DNA from 3 places in the Pseudohongiella sp. genome. Region 2 is predicted to be linked to each of the others. Evidence: predicted binding sites of a transcription regulator. Region 2 holds the regulator's gene; each other region holds the start of a gene.
The links. The regulator FliA, encoded in region 2, starts transcription of late flagellar genes. The targets are predictions, from matches to a motif close to CTAAAGTTTNNNNNNNNNNNGCCGNTAA.
Positions count from the first base shown of each region.

Region 1: WD071_RS15415 (chemotaxis protein CheW) is a predicted target of FliA. The motif match lies at 3,810-3,837, and genes of this name have one in related genera.
Region 3: motA (flagellar motor stator protein MotA) is a predicted target of FliA. The motif match lies at 3,035-3,062, and genes of this name have one in related genera.

Region 1 covers NZ_JBBDNQ010000042.1:74,755-82,145, reverse strand. Annotated here, with positions in the region: gene WD071_RS15450 (CoA pyrophosphatase) at 1-323, shown strand, start outside; gene WD071_RS15445 (GGDEF domain-containing protein) at 320-994, opposite strand; gene WD071_RS15440 (dienelactone hydrolase family protein) at 994-1,740, opposite strand; gene WD071_RS15435 (peroxiredoxin) at 1,762-2,241, opposite strand; gene WD071_RS15430 (trypsin-like serine protease) at 2,401-3,297, opposite strand; gene WD071_RS15425 (hypothetical protein) at 3,296-3,475, shown strand; gene WD071_RS15420 (hypothetical protein) at 3,517-3,699, opposite strand; gene WD071_RS15415 (chemotaxis protein CheW) at 3,878-4,363, shown strand; gene WD071_RS15410 (LON peptidase substrate-binding domain-containing protein) at 4,364-4,987, opposite strand; gene mpl (UDP-N-acetylmuramate:L-alanyl-gamma-D-glutamyl-meso-diaminopimelate ligase) at 5,002-6,408, opposite strand; gene WD071_RS15400 (TIGR02444 family protein) at 6,498-7,016, shown strand; gene WD071_RS15395 (UbiX family flavin prenyltransferase) at 7,004-7,391, opposite strand, start outside.
Region 2 covers NZ_JBBDNQ010000006.1:236,974-244,364, reverse strand. Annotated here, with positions in the region: gene WD071_RS01225 (chemotaxis protein CheW) at 1-502, opposite strand, end outside; gene WD071_RS01220 (protein phosphatase CheZ) at 554-1,417, opposite strand; gene WD071_RS01215 (chemotaxis response regulator CheY) at 1,430-1,810, opposite strand; gene WD071_RS01210 (RNA polymerase sigma factor FliA) at 1,996-2,730, opposite strand; gene WD071_RS01205 (MinD/ParA family protein) at 2,753-3,559, opposite strand; gene flhF (flagellar biosynthesis protein FlhF) at 3,609-4,757, opposite strand; gene flhA (flagellar biosynthesis protein FlhA) at 4,805-6,943, opposite strand; gene flhB (flagellar biosynthesis protein FlhB) at 7,193-7,391, opposite strand, start outside.
Region 3 covers NZ_JBBDNQ010000019.1:141,586-148,976, forward strand. Annotated here, with positions in the region: gene rsgA (small ribosomal subunit biogenesis GTPase RsgA) at 18-1,097, shown strand; gene motB (flagellar motor protein MotB) at 1,160-2,104, opposite strand; gene motA (flagellar motor stator protein MotA) at 2,139-2,990, opposite strand; gene asd (archaetidylserine decarboxylase) at 3,229-4,101, shown strand; gene WD071_RS07560 (pyrimidine/purine nucleoside phosphorylase) at 4,172-4,486, shown strand; gene ilvA (threonine ammonia-lyase, biosynthetic) at 4,536-6,086, opposite strand; gene rpiA (ribose-5-phosphate isomerase RpiA) at 6,167-6,838, shown strand; gene WD071_RS07575 (cold-shock protein) at 6,980-7,189, opposite strand.

The sequences.
Region 1 (7,391 bases), on a different contig from region 2:
GCCTGCCCGCGCATGCCGTTCAGGTGATGGGGACCCTACCGGCATTGATCATGCCGTCGGCCTTCCATGTGACACCCGTTGTTGGCCTGGTCGATGCGGATGTGAAACTGCAGGCTTGTCCGATTGAGGTAGCAGAGATTTTTTACGTACCCACGTCGTTTCTGTTGAATCCAAAAAATTACCGGGTTGCCAGCATGGAATTCCAGAACAGGGAGCGCCGCTTCATGGAAACACACTATGACGGGTATCGAATCTGGGGCGCAACTGCGGCAATTTTGCACCACCTGGCAAAACAGATACATCAACTTGAAGACGGCAGCTAAGCGTCTTTGTCTTCGACAAAACCGTCCATCAGCGCCGCCCGCTCATCTGCAGACATACCGTTAAAGGGTTCGCTCATCTGCGGGTAATGTACGCGGTTTTTCCCTGCCTGCTTGGCCTGCAGCAAATACTGGTCGGTCCGATCCAGAAACGCTTCGGCTGTCACCGTATCGCTGGCACGATACACATCAACCCCGATACTGACCGACATCGGCACAGGATCGCCGTTGTCGGTCCGCAGCTGAATCCGGGTGACACCCTCGCGGATGCGCTCGGCCAGTTGCACCGCATCGCGCAACTCCGTTGACGGCAGCACCAGTACAAATTCCTCACCACCAAAGCGGCACGGAACATCCAGTTTTCGCAAGGAGCGTTTAAAAAATGTGCCCACCGTCTTCAACGCGCTGTTGCCAAACTCATGCCCGTGCTGATCATTGATGGCCTTGAAGTTATCAAAATCAAGCACAATCAGGGAAAACGCGCCACCGGAACGATGCACCCGCTCCATCTCCTGATTTATCGCCCACAGTAAATACCGATAGTTGTACAGGCCGGTGAGTGCATCCGTACGCACCTGCTCAGTAAGCTCGTTGATTCTTTCCCGCAGCTCACAAAGTTCACCAATATACTGGCAATTCGCATCGCAGTCCGGGCAAGGTGGCAACGCACTCATCAGGGGGCGACATCCAGCGGCGGGGTATCTTCAAACAATTCCCGGAAAAAATTCGCCAGCGCCTGCTCAGCGCGGGCATTGGCAGTCTGACTGAAGACAGTGCCAAAGTCCGGATTGTTGGCTGCCGGATTGGTGAACGCGTGTTTGGTGCCACCGTATACATGAACCTGCCAGTCGACGCCCGCCTCTGACATTTCGGTTTCAAAAGCCAGTACCTGCTCGGGCGGCACCATGGGATCATCATGTCCGTGCAGACACAGCACACAGGACTGAATCTTCTGACTCGGTGCGTCACCCTGTCCCAACAGACCGTGCACACTGGCAACACCCTTGACATCAGCGCCGGATCTGGCCAATTCGAGCACCGCCATACCACCAAAACAATAACCAATGGCGCCGATATTGCTGTCATCAACCTGCGACAGCGCGCGCGCCGCCACCAGGGCCGCCTGCATCCGCCGACGCAGCAGCGCCCGGTCCTCAACAAAAGGCATCATCAATGCCGTATTGCCCTCGGCGTCACCCTCTTTGCCAAAAACACCTTTGCCGAAGACATCGGCAGCAAATCCGACGTAACCCAGATCCGCCATCCGCTCGGCGGCAGCGCAGGCGTATTCCCGGCGACCGGTCCAGTCGTGGCCGATCAATACACAGGGTTTCCTGTCAGTGGCATCTTCATCGTAAGCTATATAAGCTTCCAGCACGGTATCGCCATCACGATACTCTATGTATTCCGTTTTCAACATCAGGGTTCTCCTTCGCCGGGATTACAGCTGAGCCAGGATATTATCGGCCGAGCTGACCTCAATACCGCCGGCGGGCTCAACGCCCAGGTAACTGACTTTGCCGTCATCCACGATCATCGCAAAGCGCTTGCTGCGCTTGCCCATACCAAACCCGCTGGCGTCCATGGTCAAGCCCAGCGCCTCGGCAAACTCAGCATTACCATCAGCCAGCATCAACAACTCTTCCGCGTTCTGGGCCTTGCCCCAGGCCGACATGACAAAAGCATCATTGACGGCCATACAGGCGATGGTATCAACGCCTTTTGCCTTGATTTTGTCTGCGTTCACCACAAAGCCGGGCAGGTGAGTCACCGAGCAACCCGGGGTAAATGCACCCGGCACGGCAAACAGAACCACTTTTTTACCGGTAAAAATATCATCTGAAGTGATGTTCTCCGGACCTTCCTTGCCCATGATTTTGAAGGTCGTTGCAGGTATTTTGTCGCCGACTTGAATGCTCATGAAATCACCTTTGATTTGTTTACGCTGTCCCTGAAACAGGACAGTATTCGAATGAATAACACTCAGGAGAATAACACCTGAGCAGGTAGCGTCTGAGCAGATAGTACCAAAATTGTATAAATATACATCTGTGGTATACGCAGCAGAGTTAAAAATCGGTCAATTCGCTGACAAAGAAACTACACCCTCGCCCTTATGGGCATCTTTGATGACCGCATCTATCCATGCCAGATGCTGGCTGACACGCTCGTAAACAACAACGGCACCGTAACGACCGGGGCCCGGCGAGCCAGCCTCTCCGGTCAACTCCCCGACCGCGATGCCGGCAAGCCACATCGTCTCATTCTGCGTCAGCAACGCAGGTCCACCGCTGTCACCCAAGGCGGGGATGCCCTCGAACTCCTCAACCTCGCTGTTATTGACCCGCGGATCATTAAATTCGAAACGCAATCGCTCATCGGCGCGCACAACCGTATTCTGCGCAAAGCGCAGCTGTCCGTCGTCAACTGACATTCCCGTGGTGCCTATCCCGGTGTAACCCCAGCCCAGGAAGGTCATGGCCTGCCTCAGTTCGTCCTCACCCCGATATAGCTCAAGCACCACATCTGCGCTGACTGGCGCCGACAGACGCAGCAATGCCAGGTCAACCTGCCGTGGGTGCAGGTGCTCCGACAATTCGCCTGTCCACCCCGGGTGCAGGTGCAGCGCGTCAATATAATGTGTCTGACGGGCTATCTGTACCGCATATGGCCTGCCTTCGGTCAACGTGGCCTGCAACCCGGTCTCCGAAGCACAATGCGCTGCGGTCAACGCCCATTGCGGCGCCACGACTGTTGCCACACAGACTTTGCGCCGCCCCTGCTGCGCCAACGGAAAGACGCCGGGGTAGTCGGCTTCACTGGCGAGGTATCGGGTGTATCCGGTATCATGCCTGATCACGATGGCGTTTACCGGCGCGAACGCCAGGCACAGCAGTACAAAGCAGATTTCCGGCGCACCGGGTACCTTTTTCGACCTGATTTTTTTAATCGAGTACATCAGGCAGGAGTTTGTCATGAGCAATACCAGTGATTCAAAACAGGCCAAACGTGAACAGGAGCGTGAATACGAGAAATCCGGCCTCTACCCGGACAATGAAAAACCCTTCCGTATCCTGGCGCTGCTCGGCTGGCTCGGAGTTGTCGTGATCTGTCTGGCAGGGGCAGCGGCAATTCTGGACATCATGCTGCTGTAGAGGCGGTTTTTACGATCAGCCCATCTTTTACCAGCAGCCCATTAGCCGCGCGGGCGCCGGCCGGGGCGCAAACTGGGCAGCTCGCGTTTTTTGTTCACGCTGCGAAGAATTTTGGCCAGCCGATAGGCAACAAGGATAACAGCAAGCACAATAAACCCGAGAATGCTCGCAACCAGCCACTGCTCGTGGGTCCAGGTACCAGGACTTGACCACACTTCCGACATCACACAACCTCCTGCGGATAACACCAATGTCCCGGTATTATGCGGCAAGCCCGAAACGAAGACCAGAGCAGCCCCAATGTCAGCCTCTGCGGGCTGCTGGTGACTCTGCCCTCAATTATTTGCCGAAGCTGCCGCTAAATCAGTCAGACCGGCACAATGTACAGCAGGAAACCACCCTATGACCAATACCGCCCTCGCAGAGCAAGCCTCAGGCAAAGCACATGACAGTACCGCGCAGCTGATCAAGCACGTGAGTTTTACCCTGGGTGGGGAAACCTACGCCATCAACGCTGCCCGGGTAAATGAGGTATTACGATATACCGAGATTACGCCTGTGCCGGGAGCACCGGCGTTTATCCTGGGCATTATCAATCTGCGCGGCAATGTTGTCACCGTGATCAACGGCCGTGGGGTGTTCGGTCTGGCGAATCAGGCCATATCAGAACAGTCGCGCATCATCGTGGTCGAGATTGAGGATTTTGTGCTGGGGGTTGTGGTAGACAGGGTATCGGCAATCGTGGATCTGAACGCAGGGGAGATAGAAATACCCCCGGCCACAGGTAACGAGGCAGCTGCAAGGTTCATCCACGGGGTCTATAATGAAAATGATCAATTGCTGATTCTGGTGGATTTCAGCCGGGTTGTTGAGCTGCTGCCGCGCTGATCACCCATGGTGCATCACTGACGCCACCAGGTTTTCGATTTCCCGGATACGCTCCTCGGTATCGTCGAGCGCCAACAGCTGCTGCTTCTGATGCACCGGAACCGGAAGCAGTTCGCTCAGGCGCCAGGCCAGCTGACGTCTGTCCTCAAAGTCGATCGCCAGGTCCAGACTTTCGATCAGGGGGTGTGCCGACAGGTCCCGCAGCAAATCCACCAGCGCCTGGTGCTGCCCGGTCAAGGGCAACGCCGGCTGACCCAGGAAGTCTTCCCGGGCAAATTGTACGGCTGCCATCAACAGATTGTCATCCCGGGTCCAGCAGTCCCGGACCGTAAATTTGTGTCGTCCTTCCACGGTAATGCCCAACAGGCCATTCGGCAGTTGGTCCCAGTCCACGATGCGGGCATACATGCCAACGCGCTCCACCTGCTGACTACTTCCGGGCTTTACCACTTCCGCACCTTTGCTGATAAGGCAAATACCAAACCCGGTATCGGTTTTCATGCAATGGCTGACCAGATCGATATAACGCTGCTCAAATATCTGCAGCGGCAGGCGCCCGCCCGGAAACAGCACGGATCTGAGCGGGAACAGCGGTATCAGTTCGGGCTCTTTCATTGCAGACATGGCAGCAACTCCCTTCAGGCCAGCGCTGACAATAATTTTTGATGAATACCACCGAAGCCGCCATTGCTCATGATCACAATATGGTCACCGGCACGGCAATGCCGGCTGAGATAGGCAACAATGTCATCAACGCTGTTGAAGTTCAGGGCCGGCACCGGACTTTCGGCGATAATACCCTCAATATCCAGACCATTCCCTGCGCCCGACATCCATAAACACAGATCGGCAGCGCGACAGGATGCCGCCAGACAGCTCTGGTGCACACCCATTTTCATGGTTGCTGAGCGCGGCTCGATAACAGCGATCAGGCGGGTACCCGGAATCTGGTTGAGACGCTGACGAATACCGTCCAGGGTGGTCTCAATAGCCGTGGGGTGATGGGCAAAGTCGTCGTAAACACTAATGCCCCGAACCTCGCCGAGCAATTCCATGCGCCGCTTGACGCTGGCAAACTTGCCCAGCGCCTCACAGGCAAGCGGGATATCCACACCCACATGATGCGCCGCGGCAATCGCCGCCACCGCGTTACAGACATTGTGCCGCCCGCTCAATGACCATGTCAGCCTGGCCGTGACGGTACTGCCCAGGTGGCTGGTTTTGCTTATATCACATACGCCACCATCGGCTTGCAGCAGGCGCACCCCCCAGCCACTGGGTTCCGGGCCACGACTGTCATCACGTTCGCCATCAAGCAATGCAAAACTCTGGGTCGGCGTCCAGCAGCCCTGTTCCAGTACCTGCGCCAGCGCTTCGTCGAAACGTGGCCGTATGATCAAACCCTCGCCCGGCACAATCCTGATCAGATGATGAAACTGCCGCTGAATCGACGCCAGGTCCGGGAAAATATCGGCATGATCATATTCAAGATTGTTCAGAACAAGTGTGCGTGGCCGGTAGTGGACGAACTTTGAGCGCTTGTCAAAAAAGGCACTGTCATACTCGTCAGCTTCTACCACAAAAAAATCACTGCCTCCCAGGCGGGCAGACACCGGAAAGTTTTTCAGCACGCCGCCAATAAGGTAGCCGGGGTTCATGCCAGCGTATTCCAGTATCCATGCCAGCATGGCGCTGGTGGTGGTCTTGCCATGGGTGCCGGCAACCGCCAGCACCCATTTGCCCTGCAGCACATAGCGTGACAACCATTCCGGCCCCGAGCAGTAAGGCAGCCCCTGGTTCAGCACATATTCAACCGCGGGATTGCCGCGCGACATGGCATTACCCACCACCACCAGATCCGGGTGTGGCTGCAGATGCGCCGGGTCGAAACCCTCACAAAGCCGGATGCCCTGTTCTTCCAGTTGCGTGCTCATGGGAGGATACACATTGGCGTCGGAGCCACTGACGCTATGCCCAAGCTCCTTGGCCAGCACTGCGAGGCTGCCCATGAAGGTACCGCAAATACCAAGGATATGAATGTGCATATAAGTTCCTGTAAGCTATTTTGATTACTTTACCAAATCTGTCCTGGCAAATCTGTCCTCACCAGACACAAATAATATGGCGATAGCACATGGCAAAACCTGACTCCCGGCCCCGACCCGGCCTGCTGCACTTCGCGCAGAGCGTATACGCCCTGCCCGACGTTCAGACATTGTGTCTGCGCTTGCAGGACGAACAGGATGTCGATGTGGTTCTACTGTTGATGTGCTGCTGGCATGGTTGCTGCCGGGGTTTACTGTCGCAGGCACAGTTTGAACAGGCAGCGGCATTTTCCGGCACCTGGACCCGTCAACTGGTAAAACCACTGAGACAATCACGGCGCTGGCTCAAATCTCATCCCTCTGCTGCCATCGGCGTACCCGGCGCCGACCAGGAGGACTTGCGCCAGCGCATCAAGGCCATAGAGCTGGATGCTGAATTCATGCAGCTGCGGGCACTGGCGTCAATGTTCGCTGATGTTGAGGCAGGCCATGGTGACGCAGCAACTGCGGTTCATGCAAATCTCGCACTGTATGCCCGTTTGCGGGCGCTGAACCTGGACGACCGGATCATGGCAACATTGACACAGGCCAGTCTTCACTGCGTTTGACTGCCGGTTGCAGCCCCTTGCCAACGTTTGACCAGTCCCGACTCGATATCAAACAGATCCAGCACCCGGCCGACGCTGTGATTAATAATATCATCGACGGTCTGAGGCCGGGTGTAGAGCGCGGGCATGGGCGGCGCCACAATCGCGCCCAGCTGGCAGGCTTTCAACAGCAGTTCACAATGACCAACGTGCAATGGCGTTTCGCGCGGCATCAACACCAGCCGTCGCCGTTCCTTCAATACCACATCAGCCGCCCGGGTCAGCAGGTTGTCGGCATAGGAATGCACAATGGCCGACAGGGTTTTCATTGAGCAAGGCGCGACGATCATGCCATCGGTGCGGAACGAGCCGCTGGCAATGCTGGCAGCCAGATCT
Region 2 (7,391 bases):
GCTGGTCAAATTCATCGTCCGTCATGTCGTCACTGCTGCCGGCAGGACTCGCAACAACGGCTGCATCAGCTGACTCACGGTCCGCCGCAACAACATCGCTGGCAGCAAGATCATCGCCATTGGCCAACACTTGCAAGGCCTGCAACAACTCATCAGCGGCAGGCTCTGGCGGGAGTCGCTCTTTGATCTGGGCAAACATGTTGTTGACGGCATCAAGTGCCTGCAACACGATATCCATCAATTCGGATGTAACCTGGCGCTTGCCATTGCGCAGGTTGTCGAACAGGTTCTCGGTGACATGGCAGCAATCCACCATGGGGGTCAGCTGCAGGAAGCCAGCGCCACCTTTCACAGTGTGAAAACCACGGAAAATGGCGTTCAACAGGTTTTTGTCGTCTGGTTGTTTCTCCAGCTGCACAAGTTGCTCAGACAGCTGTTCCAGAATTTCACCGGCCTCGACCAGAAAATCTTCCAGAATCTCTTCGTCATCAAAAAAACTCATGTCACTGTTCCTCTCCGAGTCACGTTCATCAGCCTCGGGCTGTTGCGTGAGTCAAAAACCAAGGCTGGACAATAAATCATCCACATCATCCTGGCCTGACACCACGTCCTGATTGTTCTGCTGGTTGATTTGCGGCCCTTCGGCGCGAATGCGTTGTTTCTCATCACGTACAGCCTTGTGCTCGCTGTCTTCGGATTTAATGCCAGCGACTTCTTCAACATTGCTCGCCAGCTTGACCAGACGCACCAGGCTTTGTTCAACGTCACTGACCAGTTCGATAACCCGTTTGATCACCTGCCCGCTCAGATCCTGGTAACCCTGAGCCATCAGGATATCGGTCAGCCTGGTATGAATACCCTGCCCGTCGCCACTGATCCGCTGCAGCAGCTGCTCGATACGCTGGAACAAGGGATTTGAATCGTCATTTACCGTGTTCCCCTGAGCCAGAAAGGACTGCCACTCCCGGTGGATGGCTTCACTCTCGTCCACCAGCTTTTGCACCATCGGTGCCGCCTCGTCAACACGATCCATCGTCTGGTTGGCTGCATCTTCGGTCATGGCAATGACGTAGTTCAGGCGGCTGCGCGCATCCACCATCTCCGAGAGCTCGTGCTTGACCTCGGCATTGTTCTGCAGGCCGATTTCCAGATGAAAATCGCGTAGCGCGTTGTGCAACGCCCGGGTCAGACGACCAACCTCAAAATACAGCGTTTCGTCGCGAGCATGGTTTATCTGGTGGATAAGATCCGCAGCCGCCACCATGTCATCGCTCTGCAGGGCCTCCAGCAATGCCTGCTTGCGAGCGAGCAAGGCATCGGTAAAGCTCTTTGCTCCCGCCGCAGCAAGCGCCGCAGTGTCAGCATCTGATCCGGTCGTGCTGGCCTTGCCCAAACCGTTTTTCTTGTTGTCTGCCATAGGATTTTCCTTTCAGCGATTAGCGTCGATGCGTTCAAAGATCTTTTCGATCTTTTCCTGCAGTGCCGCTGCCGTGAAAGGCTTGACCACATATCCATTCACACCGGCCTGCGCCGCTGCGATAATCTGGTCTCTCTTTGCCTCTGCCGTCACCATCAGAATCGGCAGCGTTTTCAGCTTTTCGCTCGCTCGGCAGGCCTTAAGCAGATCGATACCGGTCATGCCCGGCATATTCCAGTCCGTAATAAGAAAATCGAATTGGCCGTTTTCCAGCATCGGCAAGGCGGAACTACCGTCATCTGCCTCAGCGGTGTTGGTAAACCCCAGATCCCGCAACAGATTCTTGATAATCCGACGCATTGTTGAGAAATCATCAACAATGAGAATTTTCATGTTCTTGTCCAAAGCCGCCTCCACGTCATGTGCTCATACTGGGGATGTGCGCCACCCGGCACGGTATCTCCCTAGCAGGTTATCGCTTGAAAGGTGAAAAAATTTAGCTGAAATCAGGAAATAAATTCAGATGGTGAGCATTATAGCCCAATGTGAGCGCTTGTTGTGGGCGCTGCGAGCTGGACTCAGCGCCAGTCCTGCAGCCGGGAACGTAAGCGCAATGCGGCCTGGCTGTGTATCTGACTGATGCGTGACTCGCTGACACCCAGCACTTCGCCAATCTCTTTCAGGTTGAGTTCCTCATCGTAATAAAGCGCCAATACGAGCTTTTCACGCTCCGGCAGGCCTTCGATGGCCTCTGCCAGATGCGCGCGGAAATCATCGTCCTGAATTTCGTCAGCCGGGCCGGAAATCTCACCGGACGCACTCTCCAGCGCTGAATCATCGCCACCTTCTGTCAAATCATCAAAGCTGAACAGACGACTGCCCGATGCATCCTGCAAGATGGTGTAGTAGGTTTCCAGGTCGATACCGAGTTCTTCGGCGACCTCATGATCCTTGGCATCGCTGCCGGAACGCATCTCAACAGATTTAACGGCGGCTGCAACTTCGCGGGACTTGCGGTGGACGGAACGCGGCGCCCAGTCTCCCCGGCGAATTTCGTCAAGCATGGCACCGCGTATGCGAATCCCGGCATAGGTTTCAAAGCTGGCGCCTTTGGATACATCATATTTGCGCGCCGCCTCCAGTAAACCGATCATGCCGGACTGAATCAGGTCATCCAGTTGCACGCTGGAAGGCATGCGCATCAGCAAATGATGGGCAATCCGCTTCACCAGCGGCGCATGCTGAACGACCAGATCGTTCATGCTGTCTGTTTGCACGTCCTGGTACAATGAGGCACCTGTTGATGCTGTCATAAACATCCCCGTTGTGTCCTGTTCAGGACATGCCCTGCACGAGTCGCTCGACAAAAAACTCCATCTGCCCGGTGGCTTCGGTTCTTACCGGCCACTGGCTGACCTCTTTCGCCAGCCGTCTGTAAGCGCCCGCGGCCTTGCTGCCCGGATAGGCATCAAGTGTTGGCCGTTGCCGCTGCACAGCTTTACGCAAGGTTTCATCATAAGGTATGTCGCCCGCATAACGCAGATTTACATCCAGAAACCGGCCCGCAACACCCGCAAACCGGTTGAACATATTCTTCCCTTCATCCGGGGACCGCGTCATATTGGCCACAATTCTGAAGTCCTGTAGCTGGCAGTCGCGATGCAGGAGCTTGATCAGGGCGTAGGCATCGGTCATCGACGAAGGTTCGTCACAGACCACGACCAATACTTCCTGCGCAGCACGGACAAAGCTGACAACTGAATCTGAAATACCGGCAGCGGTATCAATGACCAGAACATCAAGTTCGTCAGCCAGCTCACTGAATGCGTGCACAATGCCCGCATGCTGACTGGGCCCCATGGTGACCAGAGACTGCACGCCAGATGAAGCCGGTATGACGTTGATACCGTGCGACGCCACCATGATGTCACGCAATTCGCACTCACCTGACAAGACATCGGCAATGGTGCGCTGGGCTTTGATGCCCAGCAGAATATCGACGTTTGCCAGACCGAGATCGGCGTCCATCAGCACAACCCGTTTGTCCAGCTGTGCCAATGCCAGGCTGAGGTTGACCGATATACTGGTTTTGCCCACGCCACCTTTACCGCCGGTTACCGCAAGCACTTGAATGGGATGCATCCCCTGTTCTCTCCCCAACTGTCTGTATCCGGCCAATGCCGGTTTACCGCTAATTCAGACCTGCAACGCGCAGCTCTGCCGGTGACCGACTACCGTATTCGGTCATCAGCCGTTCCTTTTCCACCGGCACCGACGCTTGCTGCCGACCCAGCGCTACTGCGCGCTTGACCAGCGACTGTGCCTGCGCCAGAGCGATATCATCAGGAATCGCCTGACCGAAGGTTTCATAAACGACAGGCAAATCGCGCTCTATTGTCAAAGCCAGGGCTTCACCGAGCACACATGCCTCATCCAGATGAGTGAGAATACACGCAGAAACATTCGCAGTCGAACAGGTTTTCCAGGAAGCGCGCAAAACCTGCGCCTGACTGGTCGCCGGCAACACCAGCCACTTGTTGACCTGAGGCTGATCGCGCAACAAATTCAACTGCCGCTGCTGCTCTGGATGGTGCGACGGCAAACCGGCGGTATCGACCAGAACCAGCTGTTTATGCCCCAGACTGTCCAGCGTTTCGTCCAGCGAGTGCTGATTATCCACAATCCTCACGTTCACGCCCAGAATTCGCCCCAGGGTTCGCAACTGCTCATGAGCGGCGAGGCGAAAGCTGTCTGTCGTCACCAGCGCAACATCCTGAGCGCCATGCTGCAAGACATAACGGGTCGCCAGCTTGGCAATGGTAGTGGTTTTGCCGGCACCGGTCGGCCCGAGAAAGGCAAATACACCACCTTGCTCGATCGGGTCATGATCCAGCACGGGCAGAGCTTTGACCAGACTGCCCAGCACCTGCTTCCAGACCTGGTCCAGGGTTTTGCCCGGCTTGACTGTACTTAACAATTGACGGCTGAGGAAGCCGGGCACACCCATTGCCGACAGACGCTCCCAGATGACTGCCTGCAAGGGCGACTGACTGCTGAACTGTTCCCAGCCCAGACCGTTGAGTCGTTGCTGCAGCAAGGTCCTGATACTGTGGAGTTCATTGCGCATAGCGCCCATCTCTGCCTTGCTGACTGTCGGCAAAGGTGCCGGCGCAGCAGACTCCTTTTTCATCACCGGGGCCGGGCTTAGTGTCGCGATAACCTCAACCCCACCGGTTGCCAGACTGCGCGTTGACAAAATGGCAGCGTCATCGCCCAGTTCCTCACGCACCTGAAGCAGTGCTTGGCGCATATCTTTGGCCAGGATCTTTTTAAGCTGCATTGTTGCTCCTCACATCACATTTTTGCTGTTATTCCGATCAACGATCATCACTGACCAATCGTTGCTACAATCGTAATTTTCTTGTTGTCCGGTATTTCCTGATAGGACAGAACCTTGACACCGGACAGGGTAAACCTGACAAAACGACTCAGTAACGACCTCAAGGGTGCTCCCACCAGCAGGACTGCCGGGTTACCGGCAATTTCCTGCCGTTGTGCCGCCTGCATTAGCGACTGTTGCAGGCGCTCGGCAATACCAGGCTCAATAACCACGCTGTCGTCGACAAAACCGCCATCCTGCTGCTGCGTGCCTTGTTGTACTGCTTTAAGCAATATCTGTTCCAGTGTTGGATCCAGGGTGATAACGGGCAATTCAGCCTTGTTTCCATAGATGCCCTGGACGATGACGCGGGACAACGCGACACGCACAGCGGCAGTCAGAGCGACGGGATCTTGACTCCTGCCCGCAGCAGACGCCAATGCTTCGCCGATACTGCGCATATCTTTGACGGGAATACCTTCCTGCAGCAGATTTTGCAGCACCTTGCGCAAAATATTGCCATTGATCTGGCTGGGCAGTTCCTCAGCCAGTTTCTTGGATGATTTGCCCAGAATGCCCAACAGTTCATGAACTTCGTCGTGGCCCAGCAATTCGTGCGCATGTTTGTGCAACAGAGTATTCATGTGGGTTGCAACCACCGTGCTGGCATCGACCACCGTGTACCCCAGAGATTGCACCTGGTCGCGCTGGGCGGACTCTATCCACAACGCATCCAGGCCAAACGCCGGATCCTTGGTGGCTATGCCCTGAGCCTTACCATAGACCTGACCCGGATTGATCGCCATTTCGCGTTCCGGGTGAATCTCTGCGCCGCCGATGTTGACGCCCATCAAATTGATGCGGTACTCATTGGGCTGCAAATCCAGGTTGTCGCGAATATGAACCGAAGGCACCAGAAAACCGAGTTCCTGCGACAGTTTTTTGCGGATACCCTTAATGCGGGCAAGCAATTGTCCGCCCTGGTTCTTGTCCACCAACGGTATCAGCCGGTACCCGACTTCCAGGCCAACCACATCAACCGGCGTCACGTCACCCCAGCCCAGCTCCTGTTGCTCGGTTGCGGTTTTTTCTTCCTGCGCCGTTTTGTCCGCAGTGGCTGCATCATCCACGGCAGTGGCTTCCCGCTGTTGCCGCAAGTAGATGGTTACCGAGCCAGCCGCCGCCAGCAGGGCCAGCGACAGAAACGCCAGATGTGGCATTCCCGGCACGATACCCATGACAAACAGAACCATCGCTGCGATACCCAGCGAACGAGGGGTGGCAAACATCTGACTGATAACCTGCGAGCCCATCATCTCCGCGTTGTTGTTGCGGGTCACCATGATGGCTGCGGCAGTAGACAGCACCAGTGCCGGAATCTGGGCGACCAGACCATCACCGATGGTGAGCAAGGCATAACGTTCAGTCGCAGTGGTAAAATCAAGGCCATGTTGCATCATGCCTATGGCAAGACCGCCCACCATATTGATCACCAGGATCAGGATACCGGCAATGGCATCACCTTTGACAAATTTGCTGGCACCATCCATGGCGCCATAAAAATCAGCCTCCTGAGTAATATCCTGGCGCCGGGTGCGCGCTGACTCCTGATCAATAATGCCGGCGTTCAGATCGGCATCGACTGCCATCTGCTTACCGGGCATCGCATCCAGAGTGAAACGGGCGCTGACCTCGGCGATTCGACCGGCACCTTTGGTCACCACAACAAAGTTGATGATGATCAGAATCAGGAACACGATCAGACCAACCGCGTAGTTGCCGCCGATCACCACCTCACCGAACGATTCGATAACCCTGCCCGCCGCTGCGCCTCCTTCATGCCCATTGAGCAGAACCACACGCGTGGAGGCCACATTCAACGCCAGACGCAGCAAGGTGGCAACCAGCAGGATGGTCGGGAAAACAGCAAAATCCAGTGGCCGCATTGCATAAACTGCAACACACAACACAACCAGGGCGAGAGTGATATTAAAGGTGAAAAATACATCAAGCAGAATCGGTGGAATAGGCAACGTCATCATTGCCAGAATCACCAGCAGCAATATCGGTATCCCGAGATTACCTTCTGTCAGATTACGGGCATTGGTCGCCAGCGTAGCTCTGTTCAGATTGCCACCTAAATTCATCATAAATTACATACCAACCTGGTGTGGTAGCCAAAATTCAGCGAGGTCAACGTCACTGACAATCGAATGCCGTCAGTGAACAGGCGCTTTGTCCAAAATCTTGACGCTTTAACAGCTGATCAAGTCGAATCTGCAGCCTTTTATGTCCTACCAGGAGGGTGTTGCAAAAGTCGTGCTCATTTTGCCGGAGCAGGAATATTTTTTGCCGTCCGGCGGAAAATAATTGCCGTTGGCTTTATCGTAGGCCCATCAATCGTGTTGCAGATCTTCTGGTACCGGAAGGTTATCCGCCAGCACCGGACGGCGCCCGCCTTTGTGCCGGTATTGACGAAGCTGGAATACATAGGCAAGCACTTGCGCCACTGCTTTATACAGGCCTTCGGGTATTTCTTCGTCCAGATCGGTATTGTAATAAATGGCGCGCGCCAGAGTCGGCGATTCCACGATC
Region 3 (7,391 bases), on a different contig from region 2:
TAATAGAATGCCGGGTTATGGCCAAACGACGACTTAACGAACATCAACTGCGGCGTATCAAAAGCCAGCAGAAAGCCCGTGGCAGGCAAGCCGATGCGGCTGACAGCCCGGCTGACGACCAAAGTGAATCCGCACTCGGGCCGGAACAGGAAGGCCTGATTGTCTGCCACTACGGTCAGCAGCTGGACGTGGAGTCACTGAGCCCGGAAACACGCGGGCAGCTTTTCCGTTGTCACCAGCGCAGCAACCTGCCGCCACTGGTCACTGGCGACAAAGTCATCTGGCAGGCAGAAGGCGACACCAGCGGCATCATCGTTGCGCTGGTGCCGCGACATTCTGCCATGAGCCGTCCCAATGCCCGTGGCGAGCAGCGCAGCATTGCCGCCAATATTGACCGCGTCGCCGTGGTATTTGCTCCTGTGCCGGAACCTTTCGGCAACTTGCTGGACCGTTATCTGGTCGCCATTGAGCACCTGCGCCTGAAGCCCCTGCTGGTGCTCAACAAATGCGACCTGATGCCGGCAGAGAGTAGCCAGGACGCGGCCGATGAAGCCGCGCTCAAAGTGTCGGACCTGTTGAAGCTGTATGCCGGTATTGGTTATGACACTATACGCGTTTCCTGCCATCAGCCGGAAAGCATTGACTCACTGCGACACATGCTCCGTGAAGAAACGGCCGTGTTTGTCGGTCAGTCCGGTGTGGGCAAGTCATCACTGATCAATACTCTGCGCGGCATCGACGATGATGACAATAAAGGCGGCGCCGCCGATGTCGGCGGCCTGTCCAAAGGCCGGGCGATCGGGCGCGAGAAAGGCACCCATACCACAACTGCCACCAAACTTTACCATTTGCCGGGTAGCGGCGATCTGGTTGATTCACCGGGTATTCGCGAGTTCGGTTTGTGGCATATCGAAGCCGAGCAGCTGATGTATGGCTTCGTGGAGTTCCGGCCTTACGCCGGGCAATGCCGTTTCCGCGACTGTCGCCATCAGCAGGAACCGGGCTGCGCGCTTCTGGCGGCAGTCAAAAAAGGCAAAATCCACACGTCCCGGCTGAACAGCTATCACCATATTCTGCAGGAACTCGGCAGAGGCTGAACCCCGGCGTCAGCGGCCAACCAGGGTTCGGGGCAGGTCAGGGAGAAGGGTCCGAGTGAGACTCAGAATATTTCCGGCATATCGTCGGGCAGGGCGTCTTCCGGCGGCGCGCCGCCGTCAAGCTCCGACTGCAGGGTGCCGTCCAGGATCCGACGTTCGGCCCGCTGGTTCAGGATCAGCAGTACAATGCGCCGGTTGGAGGCATCTTCAGGGGCGTCAGGCAATAACGGCAGTGACGAACCCATGCCAATAATCTGTGCGAACTGCGAAAACGACAGCCCCCCTTCCACCAACGCACGGCGCGCGGAATTGGCGCGATCGGCAGACAGCTCCCAGTTGGTATATTGCGCAAAATCGCTGCCAAACGGCACACTATCAGTGTGACCCAGGATACTGATTTTATTGGGTATGTCTTCCAGCACATTGGCCATCGCCCACAACACTTCCAGCGCATAAGGCTGCATCTGCTCGGAGCCGGACGCAAACAACGGGCGATTTTCGCGGTCAATAATCTGGATGCTGAGACCGTCCTCGGTCATTTCCATCGACAGACTGTCGGAGAACCACTCAAACTCCTGGTTGCCGGCAATCACCTCTTCCAGTTGCCCCTGCAGGCTTTGCAACAGTTCGGTCTCGCGCAAACGGGCAAGCTCAATGTATTCCTGGCTCTCCAGCTCGTCGGATGCCTCCACTGCCTGTTCCTGGTCCTCCTGCACCAGCGCCAGGTTCAGACCCTGGTTGGGCAGCGTCAGAGGCCGCCCCTGCAAGTCCAGCACATAGGGCGTACCGCCATCGCCCGCACTGGCCAGGCTGCGCGGATCCGAGAAATACCCGGCAATCACCATTTTTTCCAGCTCGGTGGTACTCTCGATCAGCCACAACACCAGGAAAAACGCCATCAGAGCCAGTGCGAAGTCGGCAAACGCAATTTTCCACGAGCCGCCATGATGGCCGGCCGCGTACTTTTTCACGCGTTTGATGACGATGGTCTGTTCAGACTTTTCCAAAACGATTCTCTTCCGCCAATGAATTCAGTGCCGCTTAGCGACTACGGATGTGTTCGTCCAGCTCTGTAAATGAGGGGCGCTCGCCGGAGTACAGGGTCTTGCGGGCAAACTCGACCGCCAGCTGTGGTGGCAGACCGTTCGCGGTTGCTACAATCGCAGCCTTCACGCATTCAAACATCTTGATCTCTTCTTCAGCAACCGATGCCAGACGATTACTCATGGGGCCGACAAAACCGTAGGCCGCAAAAATACCCACAAATGTCCCTACCAGCGCAGCCGCGACACTCTGCCCCAGCGCCTCGGGCGGACCACCCAGTTTTTGCATGGTGATCACGATACCTAACACGGCCGCCACGATACCAAAACCGGGCAGGGCATCGGCAACCCGGTGCACCGCGTGTGAGGGCTCGCTCAGTTCATGCATCTGGGTTTCAATTTCGGCATCGATCATGGATTCAATTTCATGCGGCGCCATATTGCTGGTCGTCATGATACGCAGGTTGTCGGTCAGAAATTCGATGATGCGTTTGTCTTTCAGCAGGGCCGGGTAGCGGGTAAAAATCCCACTTTCGGCGGGCACCTCGATATCGCCCTCAATTGACATCATGCCTTCACGACGCGCCTTGTTGAAAATATCGAACAGCAGTCCCAGCAGGTCGAGATACAGCTTTTCGCTGGTGGCAGAACCAAAGATTGCACGCGGCAGGCGTTTACCGGTTTCTTTTACCAGATGCATGCTGTTGGAAATCAGGAAAGCACCCAGCGCTGCGCCAAAGATGATGATAAATTCCGACGGTTGCCACAACACACCCAGCACACCGCCGTGCATGATATAGCCGCCGGCCACACTGAGCAGCACAACCAGAAATCCAATTATAAACAACATGACCTGCTCAACCTCCAGCCGGATAAAAGTGCGCCGCTTTCTTTACATCGGACAAATCCGGAAAATCATTAGCACCACCCGCGTTAATACGCCAAACTTGTAGGTCTGGACCGGCTTGATTAAGCTGATGCCTGACAAACCTGACAGCGTGGGAATTTAACGGGCAACTATTTAACGAACAACAATTTAATGGATAATTATGGCAGCCGACATGCTCGTCTGCCCGAACAGGATTTTCATGAAAGAATCGCTTTTCATTCTGATGCAGTACCTGGTTCCTCAGCACCTGCTGTCCCGGCTCGCCGGCACGCTGGCAGATTGCCAGTGGCCGACAATCAAGGCGCCGTTTATACGCTGGTTTATCCGTCGCTACAAGGTCGACATGACACAGGCGCAGGAACCGGACCCGGCTGCCTATGCAACGTTTAATGCTTTTTTCACGCGCGCCCTGCGGGCCGATGCACGCCCCCTGCACGGCGACGATACCAGTGTGCTCAGTCCCGCCGACGGTGTTATCAGCCAACTGGGCCCGGTTCGCGATGGCTTGCTGTTGCAGGCAAAAGGCCGCCGTTACAGTCTGCAAACACTGCTGGGCGGCGATGCCGCGCTGGCGTCGGAATTTGACGAAGGCTGTTTTGCCACCATCTATCTGTCGCCAAGTGACTATCACCGGGTGCATATGCCGATGCCCGGGATGCTCCGGGAAATGACCTACGTGCCGGGTAAACTGTTTTCAGTGAATCAGCTTACGGCTGATCGGGTGGACGACCTGTTTGCCCGCAATGAGCGCCTGGTCTGTATTTTCGACACCGATGTTGGCCCCATGGCACTGATCCTGGTCGGCGCCATGATTGTCGGCAGCGTCGAAACCGTATGGTCGGGCCAGGTATGCCCGGCACCACACAGTTTGCGCAAAACCGATTACCGGTCACAACGCCCTTCGGTGCAGATCGCCCGGGGCGGGGAGATGGGCCGTTTCAAGCTGGGATCCACAGTCATCGCCGTGTTCGCTGAGAACCGGGTGGAACTTGCCTCTGCGCTGGCGGCAGGCAGCCGTATCAATATGGGCGAAATCCTGGCCACTGTGATTGCAGAAGAAGACCTGAGCTAACGCTGCCGACACTGGTCGAACCGCACCGAAACCGATAAAATCCCCGGCCCCTATCTGTCGAGACACAATTATGAATAAATTTGAAAATGTGACCGTGGTCAAAGCGGCCAACATCTACTATGACGGCAAAGTCACCAGCCGCGTTGTTGAGTTCGACAACGGCGATGTCAAAACACTGGGCATCATGATGCCGGGCGAATACCGTTTTGGCACCGGTAAAAAGGAAATCATGGAAATCCTGTCCGGCCAGGTCGAGATACTGCTGCCGGGCGAAGATCTTTGGCGCAAGATCTCAGGCGGCGACACCTTTGAGGTACCAGCTGACTCGGCGTTCGACATCAAGGTTATGGCCGTGACCGATTACTGCTGTTCCTACATCGGCTGAGATCTGGCGCGGGTTAACTGCCTAGAGCGAACTGACTGCCCAGAGCGGGTTAACTGCCCAGAAAGGTCTGATACGCGATATTGTTGGTTTCCTCCTGAAACTGATAGGGGATTTCACGCACAAACGCATCAAAGGCTGCGATATCCTCAGGTGCCACCTGAAGCCCGACCAATACACGCCCGTAAGCGGCACCGTGATTGCGATAGTGGAACATGGAAATGTTCCACTGTTCGCCGAGCAAATCCAGAAAGGTCATCAGCGCACCAGGGCGCTGCGGAAACTCAAACCGGAACACCCGCTCGTTCAACGCTTTGTCACTGCGCCCGCCGACCATGTGACGTATGTGCAGTTTTGCCGCTTCGTTATGTGTCATGTCATGCACTTCGAAGCCTTTGCTGCGCAGCGTTGTGATCAGCTTGTCGCGGCCACCGTCAGGGTCATCAATTTCAACGCCGACAAATATTTTTGCCGCCGTTGAATCCCCATAACGGTAGTTGAATTCGGTCACACTGCGCTTGCCCAGCACTTGCGAAAAGCGGCGGAAACTGCCCGGTTTCTCATCCAGCGTCACCGCCAACACGGCTTCGCGACTTTCACCCAGCTCGGCCCGTTCGGAAATATGACGCAGGCGATCAAAATTGACATTCGCGCCAGTTACCATTGCCATCAGGCTCATGCCGCGTAGTGACTGCTCACGTACTGCTTTTTTGAGACCTGCAACGGCAACTGCACCGGCTGGTTCGGTCACTGCGCGGGTATCATCAAAAATGTCTTTGATGGCCGCGCAAATTTCATCCGTGGTCACGGTCACCACCTCATCAACGCAGTGTTTGAGTATCTTGAAGGTTTCCTTGCCCACCTGATTAACGGCCACACCGTCAGCGAACAGCCCGACCTGGGAAAGTTTGACCCTGCGCCCGGCTTCCAGGGCGGCTTTCAGACAGGCGGAATCTTCCGCTTCAACCGCCACCAGACGGATATCGGGGCGAATGTATTTGATGTAGGCCGCCATACCCGCCATCAGGCCGCCGCCACCCACGGGGACAAAAATGGCATCCAGCGGACCGCTGTGTTGCCGTATGATTTCCAGGCCCACAGTGCCCTGACCAGCGATCACATCGCGGTCGTCAAAAGCATGCACAAAGGTATAGCCTTTCTCGGCCACCAGTTTCATGGCAAATTCAGCGGCTTCATTATAGGTATCGCCGTGCAGGATCACCTTGCCGCCACGCGAGCGAACACCGTCTATCTTGATGGCAGGCGTTGTTACCGGCATGACAATGACGGTTTTTATGCCCAACTTGGTACCGGCCAGCGCCACACCCTGAGCATGATTGCCCGCGCTGGCGGCAATCACCCCGCGCCTGGCAGCCTCGGGCGACAGACGCGACATTTTGTTGTAGGCACCGCGCAGCTTGAAACTGAACACTGGCTGCAGGTCTTCGCGCTTGAGCCAGACATCATTGTCCAGACGCCGGCTCAGCGACGCGGCCTTGTGGATAGGACTCTCGATGGCGACATCGTAGACTTGCGCAGCGAGAATATCTTTAACGTACTTGTCCATACCTGTTGCCTTGTTCCGGATCCTCCCGTGTGGCATTAAAAGGGGACGGAGGATATTATGGCGACTCATAATATCCTCCGTCCCCTTTTAATGCCAGGAAACAACAGGAATACAGCATGGACCAGAATGAACTGAAAAAAGCCGTCGCCAAGGCTGCCGCCGATTACGTTAAAAGCCGCCTGGATGAGCGCACTGTTATCGGTGTCGGCACCGGTTCAACAGCCAACTATTTCATTGAATACCTGGGCGAGTTCAAACATGACATTCAGGCCACGGTGGCCAGCTCCGAAGAAACTGCCAGACGCCTGAAAGCGCTCGGCATCCAGGTTATCGACCTGAATTCGGCGTCAGAAATCAGCGTGTATGTCGACGGGGCTGATGAGGCAAACGAATATCTGCAGCTGATAAAGGGCGGCGGTGGCGCGCTCACGCGCGAAAAAATCATCGCTGCCGTAGCCAAAGAGTTCGTCTGTATCGCTGATGGTAGCAAACTGGTGGATGTGCTGGGTCGTTTTCCCCTGCCGGTAGAAGTGATTCCAATGGCGCGCAGCCACGTCGGACGGGAAATTGTAAAGCTGGGCGGTGATCCGGTTTACCGGGAGGGTTTTGTCACTGATAACGGGAACATTATCATCGACATCCATAATATGAGCATTGTCGATCCGCGAAAACTGGAACAACAGCTCAACCAGATTACCGGGGTAGTAACCAATGGATTGTTTGCAATGCGACCAGCCGACAAGCTGATTCTTGGGGCAAAAGATGGCCTCAGAACCATGAGCCTGTAACTCTAGCGTTGATCGTTGTTGGATTGAGGCAAAAAAACCCTGTCCACTGTTTTCAACGCAGTAGAATGCAGTCTGATATTCTGTCGTCAATGCACGGCAAATATAAAAAACGCAGGGTTTTAACGCCCTGCGTTTTTTGTATTACAGAGGATTTACGTTCTCTGCCTGTGGCCCTTTCTGGCCTTGAGTTACTTCCATCGTAACTTTCTGGCCTTCGTGCAGCGTCTTTCTTCCAGTACCGTTAATGGCACTAAAATGGACGAATACGTCCTTTCCACCTTCCTGCTCAATGAAACCGAAACCTTTCTCGTCATTGAACCACTTAACGGTACCTTCTACTTGCTGTGACATATTGCTCTCTTGCTATTTCCAAGGGACTGACCAGAATAACGTTCCCGGCGGATCCCGATATTTATTAACACAGTTGACAAATGTGTCATCTGCTGGATTCGACACTGAACCCTAAAAACAGTGTACCGCTATATTTTGTCGCTGGGAATACAGTTTTTGACGAAAAACCACGAAATATCGGCTTTTTCAGTAAATTTAACGC